Linked DNA regions of Stieleria varia. The protein of the gene in region 1 binds, or shares a complex with, the protein of each later gene. Links are inferred from orthologs where the notes say so. Each region holds a gene or a part of one and is shown on either strand. Other genes may lie near its edges. The genes, in order: secY and secA.

Region 1 (6,398 bases):
TGAGCCGTACAAGGGCAAGGGAATTCGCTACCAAGGCGAACAGATCAAGCTGAAGGCTGGTAAGGCCGCGTCGAAATAATACGATTTACTCGCCTCCGCGGGTGATTTCACAAGCTGCAATACAATTGGCGTCCGCAGAGAGTCGTTTTCTTCGGATCGCACACCACAACCCTTTATCCATGGGCCGGTCCAAATCCGATCGGCAAAAAAATGGACAAGAACAAGAAACTACAGAAACAGCGCAAGCGACGGAGCAATCACGTTCGCAATTCGCTCAAAGGCACCGATGGGCACCCACGCCTATGTGTCCAGCGGTCGCTGAAACATTTTGCCGCTCAGTTGGTCGACGACAGCAAAGGCCACACCGTGGTCAGTGCCAGCACGCACAGCAAAGACGTCAAGTCGGCCGTCAGTCAAGGCGGAAACTGTGATGCCGCCGCTGCCGTCGGCAAAGCGATCGCAGAGAAAGCGATCGCAGCCGGAATCACGCAAGTGAAGATGGACCGCGGACACAATCGCTACCACGGACGAGTCAAAGCGTTCGCAGATGCGGCTCGTGAAGCCGGTTTGCAGTTTTGATGATCAGACAAGACAGAGACTCACTCAACGCCCATTTCGAGGGTTGGTACCATTAGTAACGCAAGAGATTCAAATCAACGCCGCAAACGTGACAGCAAGCCAAAGGAAGAGGGCTTGGCCGATGGTTTGCTCGATCGCGTGGTGAAGATCAAACGCTGTGCCGCTGTGGTCAAAGGCGGTCGCCGATTCAGCTTTGCCGCCATGGTCGTCGTCGGCGACGGTCGTGGTCGTGTGGGCTGGGGTTATGGCAAGGCCAACGAAGTGCCCCCAAGCGTGCAAAAGGCTCAGAAACAAGCCAGTCGCAGCATGATCGCCGTCCCTTTGGTTCAGGGAACCATCCCTCACCAAGTCTGGGGCAGCTTTGGCGCCGCCAAGGTGTTGCTGATCCCCGCCGGCGCAGGTACCGGTATTATCGCCGGCCAAGCTGTGCGTGCGGTCTGCGAAGCCTGTGGGATTCACGACATTTTGACCAAGTCGTACGGGACCAACAATCCTGTCACGCTGGTCAAAGCGACGGTGGAAGCACTGACGAAGTTGCGAACTCGCGAAGAAACAGCCGCATTGCGTGGATTGACGGTCGAAGAACTGACCGCCTGATCCAAAATCAAATACATATCGGTCGATCGGTTGCCTGTGGCGACGGTTCGACTGCCCGTCGCGATCGGACAATCACTCGCGAAACTCAGTTGCTCCAACCTAAGCATACGTAGAAAACGGTCACGTCATGAATTTGAACGACGTCCATCGCGGGATTCAGAAGTTCCGCAAACGCAAACGAATCGGTCGTGGTCCCGGTAGCGGACACGGCAAGACATCCGGTCGTGGACATAAGGGTCACAAGAGCCGCAGCGGTTACTCGCGTAAACCGAGTTTCCAAGGCGGTGCCATGCCCATGTTCCGCCGCATCCCTAAGCGTGGTTTCAACAACCGTTGGGCTGTCACTGTCTTTGCTGTTAATATCGGCAAGCTGAACGATCACTTCGACGACGGCGCAGACGTGACCTTGGAGTCGATGGCGGCCAAGGACGTTGCCAAAGGCAGCTTTGACGAGGTCAAGGTGCTCGGTGACGGCGAGTTGACCAAGAAGCTCAACGTGCACGCACATCGCTTCAGCAAATCGGCCGAGGAAAAAATCCTCGCCGCAGGCGGTACCGTCAACAAACTGGTTGCCAAACGCACGCCGGCAGAACGCGTTGCCTCGCTAAAGGCTGAAAAGTAATTCGCCTCCCGGCAAAGATTTGCCCTCCGTGAGCGAAAAGTCCGCTATCGCTCCAAAAGAGCCGAATCGATACACTTTGGCAGGTTTGAGCCGGGACAAGAGGTTCCGGTCAAATACTGACATGAATTTTTAGGCACGGTACAACGCATGTACGAAAAACTGCGAATCATTTTCTCGATTCCGGAACTCCGCAAAAAGGTCATGCTGACCTTGGGTTTGCTGGCGATCTATCGAATCGGGTTCCACATCCCCCTGCCGATGATCGCGACCGATTTGGGCGCGTCAGCCGGTGGCGGCGGCGCTGCGGACTTCCTGGAAAAGGTCAGCTTGTTTGCCGCGAGCGATTTGCGTCAGGCAACCATCTTTGGTCTCGGGATCATGCCTTACATTTCGGCATCGATCATCATCCAGTTGCTCGGAACGGTCTACAAACCGTTGGAGGAACTGAAGAAGGAAGGCGAGGCCGGCCGTAAGAAGATCAACGAATACACTCGATACCTGACCGTCGCGATCTGTATCATCCAGAGCTGGATGTACCTCAAGTTCATGTTGATGGCCGGCGGTCCCAGTGGCTACGGATTGATCAATGCAAACTTCTTGAACGCCTCCGGGGAATCGCTGTATTTCGGTTGGCAGATCGTTGCAGTGATGGTGATGACCTGCGGAACGGTGTTCCTGATGTGGTTGGGCGAGCAGATCGATGAACACGGGATCGGAAACGGGATCAGCCTGCTGATCATGGCGGGGATCTTGGCCCAAATGCCCAAGGCCCTGTATGAGCTGGTTCGAAACATGAAGACCGAACTGACGGGCTTGAGCCGCGGTCAGGTCGGCATTGAAACGTTGATTCTGTTGGCGATCCTGTTCATCGCGGTCGTCGTCGGTGTGGTGTTCATCACCTTAGGACAGCGAAAGATTCCGACGCAGTCGGCCAAGTTCACTCGTGGTCGCCGTGTCTACGGCGGCTCGCGTCAAAACTTGCCTCTGCGAATCAACCAAGCCGGCGTGATGCCGATCATTTTCGCCAGCAGCTTGTTGATGATCCCGAGCGTGTTCTTTGGGTTCATGGCCGGACAGTTTGATACCGAAGGCAGCATGTTCAAGGGACTGAACTTGATCAGTCTCACGATGGGCGATCAGACTTCGTACTTCTTTAATCTCTTGTACGTCATGCTGATTTTCTTCTTCTGTTATTTCTGGACGGCGATCACGTTCAATCCCAAGGAAATCTCGGACAACCTTCGCGACAGCGGCACGTTCATTCCTGGATACCGTCCGGGCAAGCGGACCACGGACTACATCGAAAAGGTGATGGTTCGTATCACCTATGTCGGTGCAGGATTCCTTGCCTTGGTTGCGATCGTTCCGACGATCATCTACGGATCGCTGGGTGTGCCCTACTCGATCGCCGGTTTCTATGGCGGTACGGGTTTGTTGATCGCAGTCAGTGTCGCCTTTGACTTGGTCCAAAAGATCGACAGCCACTTGGTCATGCGGAACTACCGCGGACTGCTGGAAGGTGCTGGCGGCGGCGTGACCCCAGTCGTTTGATCGGGGTCTGATTCTGATGCGGATCGTTTTCATCGGACCGCCGGGATCAGGCAAGGGGACGCAGTGTCAGCGGTTACTCGCACGTTACCCGCTGGCTCACATCTCAACAGGCGAAATGCTCCGCAATACGCCCACGGACACCGAGTTGGGCCTGTGGATCGCGGAGTTGATTGCGTTGGGGAACTTGGCGCCCGATGACTTGGTCATGTCGATTGTCCGACGGCGACTTGAGGAGGACGACTGCCAATCTGGTTGTTTATTCGACGGCGTCCCGCGAACGCTGACGCAAGCCAAGATGCTCGACGAGTTGTTGGCCGAGTCCGAGGAACATATTGACTTGGTTTTGTCCCTGCAGGTTGAAACGCACGAGATCTTGCGTCGATTGACCGCCAGAGCGGTCATCGAAGGCCGTCGTGACGACAACACCGCCGCCATTGAGGCTCGTTTGGACCTTTTCTATCAGCGGACGCTGCCCACCCTGGACTACTATCGACAGAGCGGAATCGTCCGTGAAATTGATGGAATGCGTGACCCTGATGAGGTTTTTGTCAGCATTGTCGACGCCATCTCAACGTCGGCCGGCTGAACATCACCGCAGGGACTCCCATTTCGACGGTCCCCGATTCGCTCGATAGGTCCTACAATGAATCTCGTTAGAATCGAGCTACAAATCATTCTGATCGATTCTTATCTGTGCCGATCCATCCCAGAGGCTTGTTCGTGAATCATCCAAGACTTCGTCACGGTTCTCCACTTCGTAGCCGGCTGATGTACTGCGCGCTGATCGCGTTGTCGGCAATCCTGGGGGCCGATCACGTTTCCGCGCAGAACATGATCATTCAGAACGGCCAACCGGCGTCCGGCCGGTTCATCGAGCCGCCGCGGTGGTTGTTGCAGCAGGTGCGCGAAGCCGAATCGGCGATCGAGAAAGAACAGTACTCCGAGGCGGTCGTTCGCTTGGGCGACTTGTTGCAAGGCGAAGACGTCAACGCGGATGGCGAAGCGTTTGCCGGACAGGACTATTTTTTGTCCATCGATCCACTCGTCAGCGTACAGCGACTGGACGAAAGCGTTCTGAAGAAGTGCCGTGACATGATCGGCAACTTGCCCGAGGCGGCTCGCGAAACTTACGAGTTGCGTTACGGCCCGTTGGCACAGCGAGAGTTGGACGAAGCCGCACAGAGTCGCGATTGGCAACGACTTCGGGACGTGCGACGCAAGTTCTTTCATACTGCGGCAGGCTACACCGCGTCATACTTGCTGGCCGTACGAGAAATGCAAACCGGGCATCCGCTCGCTGCATCCGCTTTGCTGGATGATGTGGTCAGTCAGCAACGAGCGATCAAGCAGATTGGACAGGGAGTTCGTGTGCTGCATTCTGCTGCGTGCAGTGTTTCTGGCAGAGACGTTCCGGATCCGCCCGTTGCGAACAACGCAACAGTGGTTCTCGGTGGATCGGAGACAACGTTGCCGTCATCGGATCAGTGGCCTGCATGGTTGGACGAGCATTTCAGCGTCACGATCGACCGAGCTGGCGGCGAGATGGCGGAGTACCGGTTTCTCGGGGGCGGTTCCAATCGCAATGAAACCCGGGCGGGAGAGATGCCGATCGGCAACGCGTCCTGGGTCGTTCCGACGGTCAACAGCACCGCTGAGGAACGTATGATCATGGAAGAGTCCGAGCGGTTGGTTTCATCTGGCAAACTGCCGCCGCCGAGCTGGTCTCCCTTGCGGATCGGTGACCACGTTTTGATGCGTTGCACCGAACGTCTGCGTGGAATCGATCATCGGACCGGCAAGCGGATCTGGGAATGGCCTTGGTATTCGGCCGACAACAACGTAGAAGACGACGAAACGGTCGTTGATTTGGCTGGTCCGGATGAAAACCCGACCGATGTTCTCGTGCAACGTGTTTGGAATGACTTGCCGTACGGTCAAGTGACCAGCGATGGAGAGCGTGTTTTCATGCTGGATTCTCTGGAGTCCGTTCAGCCAGTGATGTTCAACGCGGTGATCGGAATTCAAGGCACGCTGCCCAAGTCAAAAGAGGGCAATACGCTGGTCGCGTTGGAACTGGCGACGGAAGGAAAACTATTGTGGCGTCTGGGGCAGGGCGAATCGGAGGGGACGCCACTCAGCGAAGCGTTCTTTCTCGGCGCACCACTGCCCGTCGACGGGCGGTTGTACGCGATGGTCGAAATCTCAGGCGACATCTCTCTGGTTTGCCTTGATCCCGCATCGGGTGAGTTGCTGTGGCTGCAGCAACTCGTATCGATGGAATCACTAGGTGTTGAGTACGACGCCGTCCGGCGAATCTCGGGGGCCACCCCCACGTACCATGAAGGCGTGTTGATTTGTCCGACCGGTGCAGGCGTGACCATCGCGATCGACTTGGGAGACCGCATGCTGCGATGGGGCCGTAGTTATCCCCGCAAAGCGACCGTGCCCCGAGGTTACAACACACAGCAATCTGCTCCGGATGCGGAAGCCTTGATGCAACGCTGGCACCACGGTTCGGCAATCGCGTCGGGACGATACGTCGTGCAGTCGCCTTCGGAAACCGATCAAATGTTTTGCTGGGATGTGCTCAGCGGCAAGACCAGCTTCAACACCAAACAGCGTGAGAGCGCACTGTACGTTGCCGGTATTCAAGACGATCAATGCTTGATTGTCGGACCCAATGAAGTCCAGGCCATTGACCTGGCTACCGGTTCCACCAAATGGACGACGAAATCGGACCTGTTGCCCTCAGGCGAACAAATCGTCGGCAGAGGCGTCTTTGGCATCGATAGCTATCTGTTGCCCGTCTCAGGAAACCAACTGTTCCAAATTTCGCTTGAGGACGGTTCTCTATTGCAACATCGCAGCGTCAACTTTTCCGTCGGCAATTTGGTTGCCGTTGATGGCGAAATCCTGTCTCAGAGCCCCACTCAACTGTCGTTGGTCAGCGGCGAGAAAAGTTTGGCTCAGTGGGTCGAGCAAGCGATCGCTGCAACACCTGATGATGTCAATGTGTTGGTGCAACAGGCACAACTCTACGTTCAACGTG
Region 2 (7,781 bases), 4.2 Mb from region 1 along the record:
GAGTGAGATAGTTGTTGGCCGCCCCAAGTTGACCGGAGGTGGCGGCGGCATCGGCTGCGACGATCAAACAGTGCAACGTTGCGAAACGTGATTTTCGGAACAGCGATGTCGCCACCGTTTCGGCCGCCGACTGGACCGCTGGCGCAGTCGTTTCATCCACACATCCAGCGGCAAGCTGCAACGCTTCGCCGATGAATTCATACTGCTCGTACGCCGCGGCTTGGTTCGCTGTGGCGATGGCAATCGGGACGGCTGCTTGGGGCTGCTTGCTCCCCGCCATCAAGTAGGCTTGCGTCAGTCCCACGATCGGCGACAAAGGATGAGCGCCGGCCGCCGAAACTCGGTTCTCCAATGCGTCTTTCAGTGCGTCCTGGTCTTGCGATGCGCCTGCTTTGACAACGGCACGCATCGCGCCGATCAGATTGAGGGCGACCGGAACTTGCAGTCCGGCGGGGTACCGCGTGCTATCGATCAGTTGATTGGCCATGACATCGTTGGCCGCCAACTCACCTTGGATCACACGCCGACGGTACGATGCCAACGCCAAGCCCCGCATGATTTCCACGACGTCGATCGTCTTGATGTTGGCTTCCTCGAACACGCCGCCTCGCGCCAATTCCTGCTCCGTCAAAACGCGACCGGACCGATACTGCAGCCGACGGGCGATGGGTGCTCGCTTGACCGCCATCGCTTGCGGCCACAAGGTGCTCGAGTTTGGTGTGACGATTCCCGGATTGATGACGTCTTGCCAAATCGGGTTGGACAGCCAGCCTCGATAGCGGATCGCGACATTGATCGCCTGTTCGACTGCTTGGTTGGCGGACTCCAGGTCCCCGCCTTGGTAATAACACTCGCCCAGCATCGCCAGCACGGGAATCGAGTCGAGCCAGCGTCCATTGATATCGCGACGCGTGCTGCCCAACGCAAAATCAAAGGCATCGACCGCGCGGTCCAGGTCGCCGTCTCGATAGACCTCCAACGCCTGGTAATACTGGTCCGGCGGATACGTCCCCAAAACTTCGACGCCCCCGAGTTGCCCACGAACGGTCCCGTTGGTGACAGGGTTCTGTGCCCTCACCCCGCTGGCCAGAATGCTCGCCCCTACCAGGCATCCGACCAGCCAGCCGACAGCAGCGACTCGCAGGCTTCGTCGGTACCGGTCAGAAGAGCGGGATGGGCCAGAATCGCGGGTGGGGAACAAAGCAGCGGACATGGAAAGGGTTCCGATCGAGAGTAGCGGTTGCACTGCCATATTAGGGTGCGGGCGCCCAAGCGTCGAATTCTCCTGCCATAAATCCGGCCATCTAACTCCAGAAAGATACCCATCGCCCGCATTCCCCCCAACCTGCGATTGTTCAAGCGGTTCGCAGAATCAATTCCCGTTGACCTCATAACCCTTAAAACCTAACCTAAAGCGCCCAAAGCGTTTAGGTTCGAATTCAGGCAATCGGACGGCGAATCGGCTGGACCGAGCATCACAGGAAGGTGCATGGGAGTCCCGTGAAGAGTCGGCGATTGACGGTAACTTGTCTGAAATTGGTCCAAAAATCGCAGCGAGTGCCGGATCTTCGCTGGTCTGCCAAATCGACTTTCGTGTATGCATTCAATTCGCCGGACCTAGCACGAACCGATCAGGTAACAGAAAACTCGCAGGAGAAAACTGGCAAGAACCAACTTGGTGATGCGAACTTCCGCATGACCCTTGGGCAGAGACGGTGAAGGAATCATCCACTGCCTGCATACCCATTCACAATCCGAAGCGTCATCCGCCGACCGCCGCAATTCGCCATCGAAACGATGGCGGGTTTGAGGAATCGGCGCTGTCGTTTTTTCATTTACATACGATTCTACAATGTCGTTTTTTGAACGAGTAGCTGACGCTGGCAGCATCATCTTTGGCGGCCTGTTTCGGTCGTTTGATCGCACCGTTACATCGATCTTTGGGTCCGCCAATGCTCGCCAAGTCACGCGGCTGCGTGCTCGGGCGAACCAGATCACGGAACTGGAACCCAAGTACGCCGCGATGAGCGACGATGAGCTGCGTAATCAGACCAACGTATTGCGAGGGCGACTGCGCGCCGGCGAGACGTTGGACGACATCTTGCCCGATGCGTTCGCCGTGTGCCGCGAGGGAGGCAAGCGTTTCCTAGGCATGCGCCACTACGATGTGCAATTGATCGGCGGCATGGTTCTGCATGAAGGCAACATCGCCGAAATGGTCACGGGGGAAGGAAAAACGTTGGTCGCGACCTTGCCCGCCTACCTGAACGCGTTGGAGGGCAAGGGCGTCCATGTGGTCACGGTCAACGATTATCTGGCTCGTCGTGACATGGAGTGGATGGCTCCGCTGTACATGAACCTCGGATTGACCGTCGGCGCGATCCAATCGGGGATGTCGACTGGTGAAAAGCAAGACATTTACAAACGCGACATCACGTACGGAACCAACAACGAATTCGGTTTCGATTACTTGCGTGACAACATGCGCCCGGCCGCGAAAGGCGACGACCGTTTTCCGCCCGAAGCCCAGCAGTGCCAAGGGCCGCTCAACTACGCGATCATCGACGAAGTCGACAATATTTTGATCGACGAAGCCAGGACGCCGCTGATCATCAGCGGACCGTCCGATCAAGACATCGGGCGGTACGCCGATGCGGACCAAGTCGCCCGCCAACTTAAAAAGGAAGAACACTTCACCGTCGATGAAAAGCAGCACAATGTGACGCTGTCGGATGAGGGTGTACGTGAAGCCGAACGGCTTGCCGGCGTCGAAAGCTTTTACACTGCGGGCAACATGGAATGGCCGCACCTGATCGACAACGCGCTCAAGGCCCACCACCTCTATAAAAGAGACGTCAATTACGTCGTCAAAGACCGCCAGATCGTGATCGTGGACGAGTTCACGGGTCGCTTGATGGACGGTCGTCAATGGAGCGACGGCCTGCACCAAGCCGTCGAGGCAAAGGAAGGCGTTCCGATCAAGCCGGAAACGCAAACGTTTGCCACCGCGTCGCTGCAGAACATCTTCAAGATGTACAAGAAACTGTCGGGCATGACCGGTACCGCGATGACGGAAGCCACCGAGTTCATGAAGATCTACAAGCTCGATGTGGTCGCCATCCCGACCAACAAAGTCCTGGAACGGATCGAGTATCCCGACATCATCTACCTGACGGAAAAGGACAAGTACAAGGCGCTGGCCGATGAGATCGAGCGGACCACCAAGTGGGACGTTCTGGTGATGAAGGATCGCAACGAGGGAGAATGGTGGGGCAAGATCGTCGAAGAACAAGCCGACCAGATCAAGTTCCTCTCCAAGGGAGAAAAGACTCCCGAGATGATTCCTCGCTCCAAGATCTCTGGCATTCAATACGCAGGCCGACCCGTTTTGGTCGGTACCGTCAGTATCGAAAAGAGCGAACGCCTGAGCGCCCTGCTGGAACGTCGTGGCATCAAACACGACGTGTTGAATGCCAAGCAGCACCAACGTGAAGCCGAAATCGTGGCCCAAGCCGGCCGGAAACACGCGGTCACCATCGCGACCAACATGGCCGGCCGGGGTACCGACATTATCTTGGGCGGCAACCCGGAAAACCTCGCTTGGGCGCAACTGCAACACAAATACCCCTCGCGATTGGAAATCCCCGACGAAGAATGGAATGCTCTGGTCAAAGAGATCGACGAACGCGAGCAAATGAGCGTCGAAGGAAAACACGTTCGCGAAATCGGCGGCCTGTATGTCTTGGGTACCGAACGACACGAGTCACGTCGGATCGACTTGCAGCTCCGCGGGCGCTGCGGTCGGCAAGGTGACCCCGGCGGCAGCAAGTTCTTCTTGTCTCTCGAAGACGATCTGATGCGAATCTTTGCGCCCGACTGGGTGCGTAGCTTCATGGAACGGATGGGTATGGGTGAAGGCGAAGCGTTGGAGTCCAAGGTCGTCACCCGGCGAATCGAAGCCGCGCAAAAGAAGGTCGAAGAAAGACACTTTGAAGCCCGCAAGAGCTTGCTCGACTACGACGAAGTCATGGACGAGCAACGCAAGCGAGTTTATCGCTATCGACAAAGTCTGCTCGATGGGCACAGCTCCCGGAATATGCTGCTGGATCTGATTCGAGCCCAAATCGACAAGCACGTCGAAACCTTCCTATCGCCCGACTACGGCGTGGAAAGTTTTGCGGCCATCGCCGGCTCTCGTTTTGGTTGCCAACTCGATCCACGCGATTTCCGCAACATGGACATCGACATGGCCAGCAACTACGCGGCCGAGCAAGCCGAGCGGGCTGCCGAAGTCACTGTGATGGAGACCGTGGAAGAAAATCTGCCCGCGGGAATGGAAGACGAATGGAATTGGCAAGCACTGACGTCGTGGTCCAACAAGCGTCTGGAAACCAACTATCAAGAACATCAACTCAAGAAGATGGATCGAGATGAGTTGATCGACGAACTGACCGCCAAAGCACACGCTCAAATTGAAAAGGTGGACGTCAGCGATCTTGCCCCGTTGTTGGAGTCCGACCACGGGCTGAGAAACCTGTGCGGTTGGATGCGACACAAATTCGGCATCGAAACCACGCCGGAGGAATTTCGCGATGTGGATGACCGCCGCGTCGTCGCCGACACGCTCTATCAACGTGCCGAACAAGGTTACAACGACAAAGAAAACGAGTATCCCGTCCTGGCCGGCATCTCCAAATTCACGACCAAACAGGGCACCCAAATCACCTTGGATCGCGAAGGCTTGGTCGACTGGATCGCTCGTCGCTTTTCCACCGAGTTAGCGGTCGACGAAGTCCAGATGAATCGGGACGATCTCAAGAACCAGATGATCGAGTTCAGCCGCAAAACCGGCGGCCAGTCCGAGGCGGCGTATGCCGAAGCGGACAAGAAACTCGAAGCGGTTTTCAAGAACTCCGACCCAGAAACCACCGCGTTGCTGGCCAGCGGCGGCGATGGCACCCTGGATGAACTGGTCCAGTGGATGGCCACGCAGTTGGGCTCCAAAGCGGAGAAAGAAGACTTGGCACGGATGAATCACGCCGAGTTGAAACTTGCCCTCCACGGTGCCGTCGACGATCGTTTCCACCCCGAAATGCGACGCATGGAGCGTCAGATTCTGCTCAACATCGTCGACGAAGCTTGGAAGAATCACTTGCTGACGATGGACCACTTGCGCAGCAGTGTGATGCTAAAGGGCTACGCCCAGCTTGACCCCAAAGTCGAGTACAAACGCGAAGGCATGCGAATGTTTGAAACGATGTGGGAATCGATCGGCGAGCAAGTCACCGATCTGATTTTCCGCATGGAAGCCTTCAACGAAGACTTCATCCGCAGCACGTGGGTCGATGCATCCACGCGTCACGATGAAGCCCAGTCGATTAGCAGCGCAGCGGCGGCTAGCCAACCGGCGCGATCCGCGACCGCGCAAGCCGCCGAGGCGAGCGCAAGCCAAACGCAGGAGGTCCGGGCAGAGCCGATTCGAAATCTCGAACCCAAGGTCGGACGCAATAGTCCGTGCCCCTGCGGCAGCGGCAAAAAGTACAAAGCCTGTTGCATGCGAAAGGAAGTTTAACGCCTAACCGCGATTTCAATCATTTTTCGTTTAACGCGTGCCCGTAGGGTAGGTCGAGCTGCATTGAACGTCGCCTACGGCTAATCGTTTCCAATCAAGTCCAACTTAAGATCACAGCACCAGATAGTTCCCCCATTCATCCGGAAAGGATTCCGATGATCGCCAACGCCCTCTACTTCCTCGCGCTCTTTGCCGCTTCGCCCTGGATCGCCTTTCGGATGTTTCGGCACGGTCGCTATCGTCGCGGGATCGGGCAAAAATTTTGGGGGCTTTCCCGTGACCACGCCGCTGAACTTCGCGGGGATCACGCCGATTGCATTTGGTTGCACGCCGTCAGTGTCGGCGAAGTCAACTTGTTGGGCGGTTTCATCAAAGCGTTCTCGGAGCGATTTCCCGAGCAAAGGATCGTTGTCAGCACAAGCACCGACACGGGCTACGATCTGGCCGTGGCCAAATTCGGCGCCGGCAATGTGTTCTTCTGCCCCTTGGACTTCACTTGGGCGGTGCGTCGAACGATCCGTCACCTACGTCCCAAGATGCTCTGCCTGGCCGAGCTGGAGCTTTGGCCCAACTTGATTCGTATCGCCTCCCAAAACGCTTGTCCCGTTTCAGTCATCAACGGTCGTTTGAGTGAACGAAGCGCCGCCGGCTACGGACGTTTTGCGAGACTAACTCAGGGAACCTTTGGCCGGCTCAACTGGGTCGGGTGCCAGGACGCCGCGACCAAAGAACGCTTCGCCGGGTGCGGTACGCCGAAGGAGCGTCTGCAGATTACCGGGTCATTGAAATTCGATGATGCGCCCTCCACTCGCGACACCGACGAAGTTCAAGCACGAGTTCAGTGGGCGGGGATCGATCCCTGGCAGGTCGTCTGGATGGTCGGCAGCACCCAAGAAGGCGAAGAACGGATGGCTCTGGAGATCTATCGGCAGCTGCAAGATCAGTTTCGAGAACTGCGGCTGATCCTGGTACCTCGGCATCCCGAACGGTTTGACGACGTCGCGGAACTGGTGCGTTGCAGCGGTTTGAAAGTTCACCGACGTTCCAGCGCTGGATCGTTGATCGATGCCGAATGGACCAACGACCGAGTGATCCTGCTGGACACCATTGGCGAGCTTCGGCATTGGTGGGGCGTCTGTCAGATCGCCACCGTCGGTGGCAGCTTCGGCAACCGAGGCGGGCAAAACATGTTGGAACCGGCCGGTTACGGTTGCGCCGTATCCTTCGGCCCCAACACAAAGAACTTTGCCGACATCGCTCAACGATTGATCGATGCCGACGCCGCTGTCCGCGTCAACGATCAAGCCGAGTTGAACGCATTTGTTGTCCGTTGTCTGACCAACGTCCCTGCCGCCGACGCGTTGGGGCGAGCCGCGCAAGAAGTCGTCGAGCAACACCGCGGAGCGACCGCCAGAACCATCGATGCGCTCGCATCGTTCGTGAGCGATGAACAATGGAAACAACCCCGACTGTATCGACCAGCAGCCTAGCAACACTCATAGGTCATGCAGAGCATGACCTACATACGGTGAGCCAACGCAGATTTCCGTCGGGCTTGCCCGGGCTGTTCAAAGATTGGCGTTGACATTGTTTTTTCAGTCCATGTTTTTGTCCCGTGCATCGCAATCAGAGTGAGCCTCAGGCGCTAGCCGTGGGTCGGCACCACAATCCGCCTCAGGCCCACGGCTAGCGCCTGAGGCTCACTGGGGGCCACCAGCTGCGACAGGAGAGGTGACAGAAACTTGCGGAGCCTCAGGCCCACGGCTAGCGACTGAGGCTCACTGGGGGCCACCAGCTGCGACAGGAGAGGTGACAGAAACTTGCGGAGCACGCTATCGACTTGGAAAGTCGAGCGACTGCTTAGCGACGGTTCAGCAGACCAAGTTTGCGTTGCGTGCAAGATGCCATGGCTCGTTGTGTTCGAGCATTTGTGTCAGCAGATCGCGTTCGACCATCAACTGGACGACTTTGGCATGGCTGTTGGTGCCCAAGCGTTTCAGAATCGAGGCACGTCGACGCTCCACCGTACGGTCGGAGAGATTCAACTCTTTCGCGATCTCACGGTTCAGCTTGCCGTCCAACAATCGATAAGCAATCGCGTGCTCGCTCGCATTCATTTTACCGAGGCACTGAGTCAGTTCGGTCAAACGCTTCGACATCTTTTGATACCGGTCCACACTTTGTGTCACATCCAAGGCCACATTGTGCC

What was found.
Region 2: the proteins of secY (region 1) and secA are in contact, whole or in part, in a crystal structure (PDB 3DIN), measured with the Thermotoga maritima proteins. The link is inferred for Stieleria varia from one-to-one orthologs. Residues at the interface, in WP_004081795.1 of Thermotoga maritima: Glu108, Gly109, Glu110, Glu111, Ala236, Glu237, Arg238, Arg239, Ile240, Thr241, Ile242, Gln243, Tyr244, Ala245, Arg246, Arg247, Val248, Thr249, Gly250, Arg251, Arg252, Val253, Tyr254, Gly256, Ala257, Ser258, Thr259, Tyr260, Leu261, Pro262; in WP_004082002.1 of Thermotoga maritima: Glu261, Ala262, Arg263, Lys300, Ala301, Arg302, Thr303, Ile304, Ile305, Leu323, Tyr324, Asp325, Pro326, Val329, Ser330, Tyr333, Ile336, Lys340, Phe345, Val349, Glu363, Phe364, Tyr374, Ser375, Gly376, Gly377, Glu393, Ile395, Thr482, Ser483.

What each region holds. Positions count from the first base shown.
Region 1 is NZ_CP151726.1:7,609,432-7,615,829, forward strand. Bases 1,287-4,147 are described here. They hold secY (preprotein translocase subunit SecY), read left to right. Parts: upstream 1,287-1,945; coding sequence 1,946-3,349; downstream 3,350-4,147. Other genes in these bases: rplO (50S ribosomal protein L15), read left to right, coding at 1,304-1,798; Pla52nx_RS25535 (adenylate kinase), read left to right, coding at 3,366-3,935; Pla52nx_RS25540 (PQQ-binding-like beta-propeller repeat protein), read left to right, coding at 4,070-4,147. Outside these bases: rplF (50S ribosomal protein L6), read left to right, coding at 1-79; rplR (50S ribosomal protein L18), read left to right, coding at 211-579; rpsE (30S ribosomal protein S5), read left to right, coding at 631-1,176; more of Pla52nx_RS25540, read left to right, coding at 4,148-6,398. UniProt on the Escherichia coli protein: The central subunit of the protein translocation channel SecYEG. Consists of two halves formed by TMs 1-5 and 6-10.
Region 2 is NZ_CP151726.1:3,387,274-3,395,054, reverse strand. What follows is about bases 1,529-5,772. They hold secA (preprotein translocase subunit SecA), read left to right. Parts: upstream 1,529-1,852; coding sequence 1,853-5,572; downstream 5,573-5,772. Other genes in these bases: Pla52nx_RS11255 (3-deoxy-D-manno-octulosonic acid transferase), read left to right, coding at 5,728-5,772. In the rest of the region: Pla52nx_RS11265 (CHAT domain-containing protein), read right to left, coding at 1-1,213; more of Pla52nx_RS11255, read left to right, coding at 5,773-7,062; Pla52nx_RS11250 (LuxR C-terminal-related transcriptional regulator), read right to left, coding at 7,444-7,781. UniProt on the Escherichia coli protein: Required for protein export, interacts with the SecYEG preprotein conducting channel.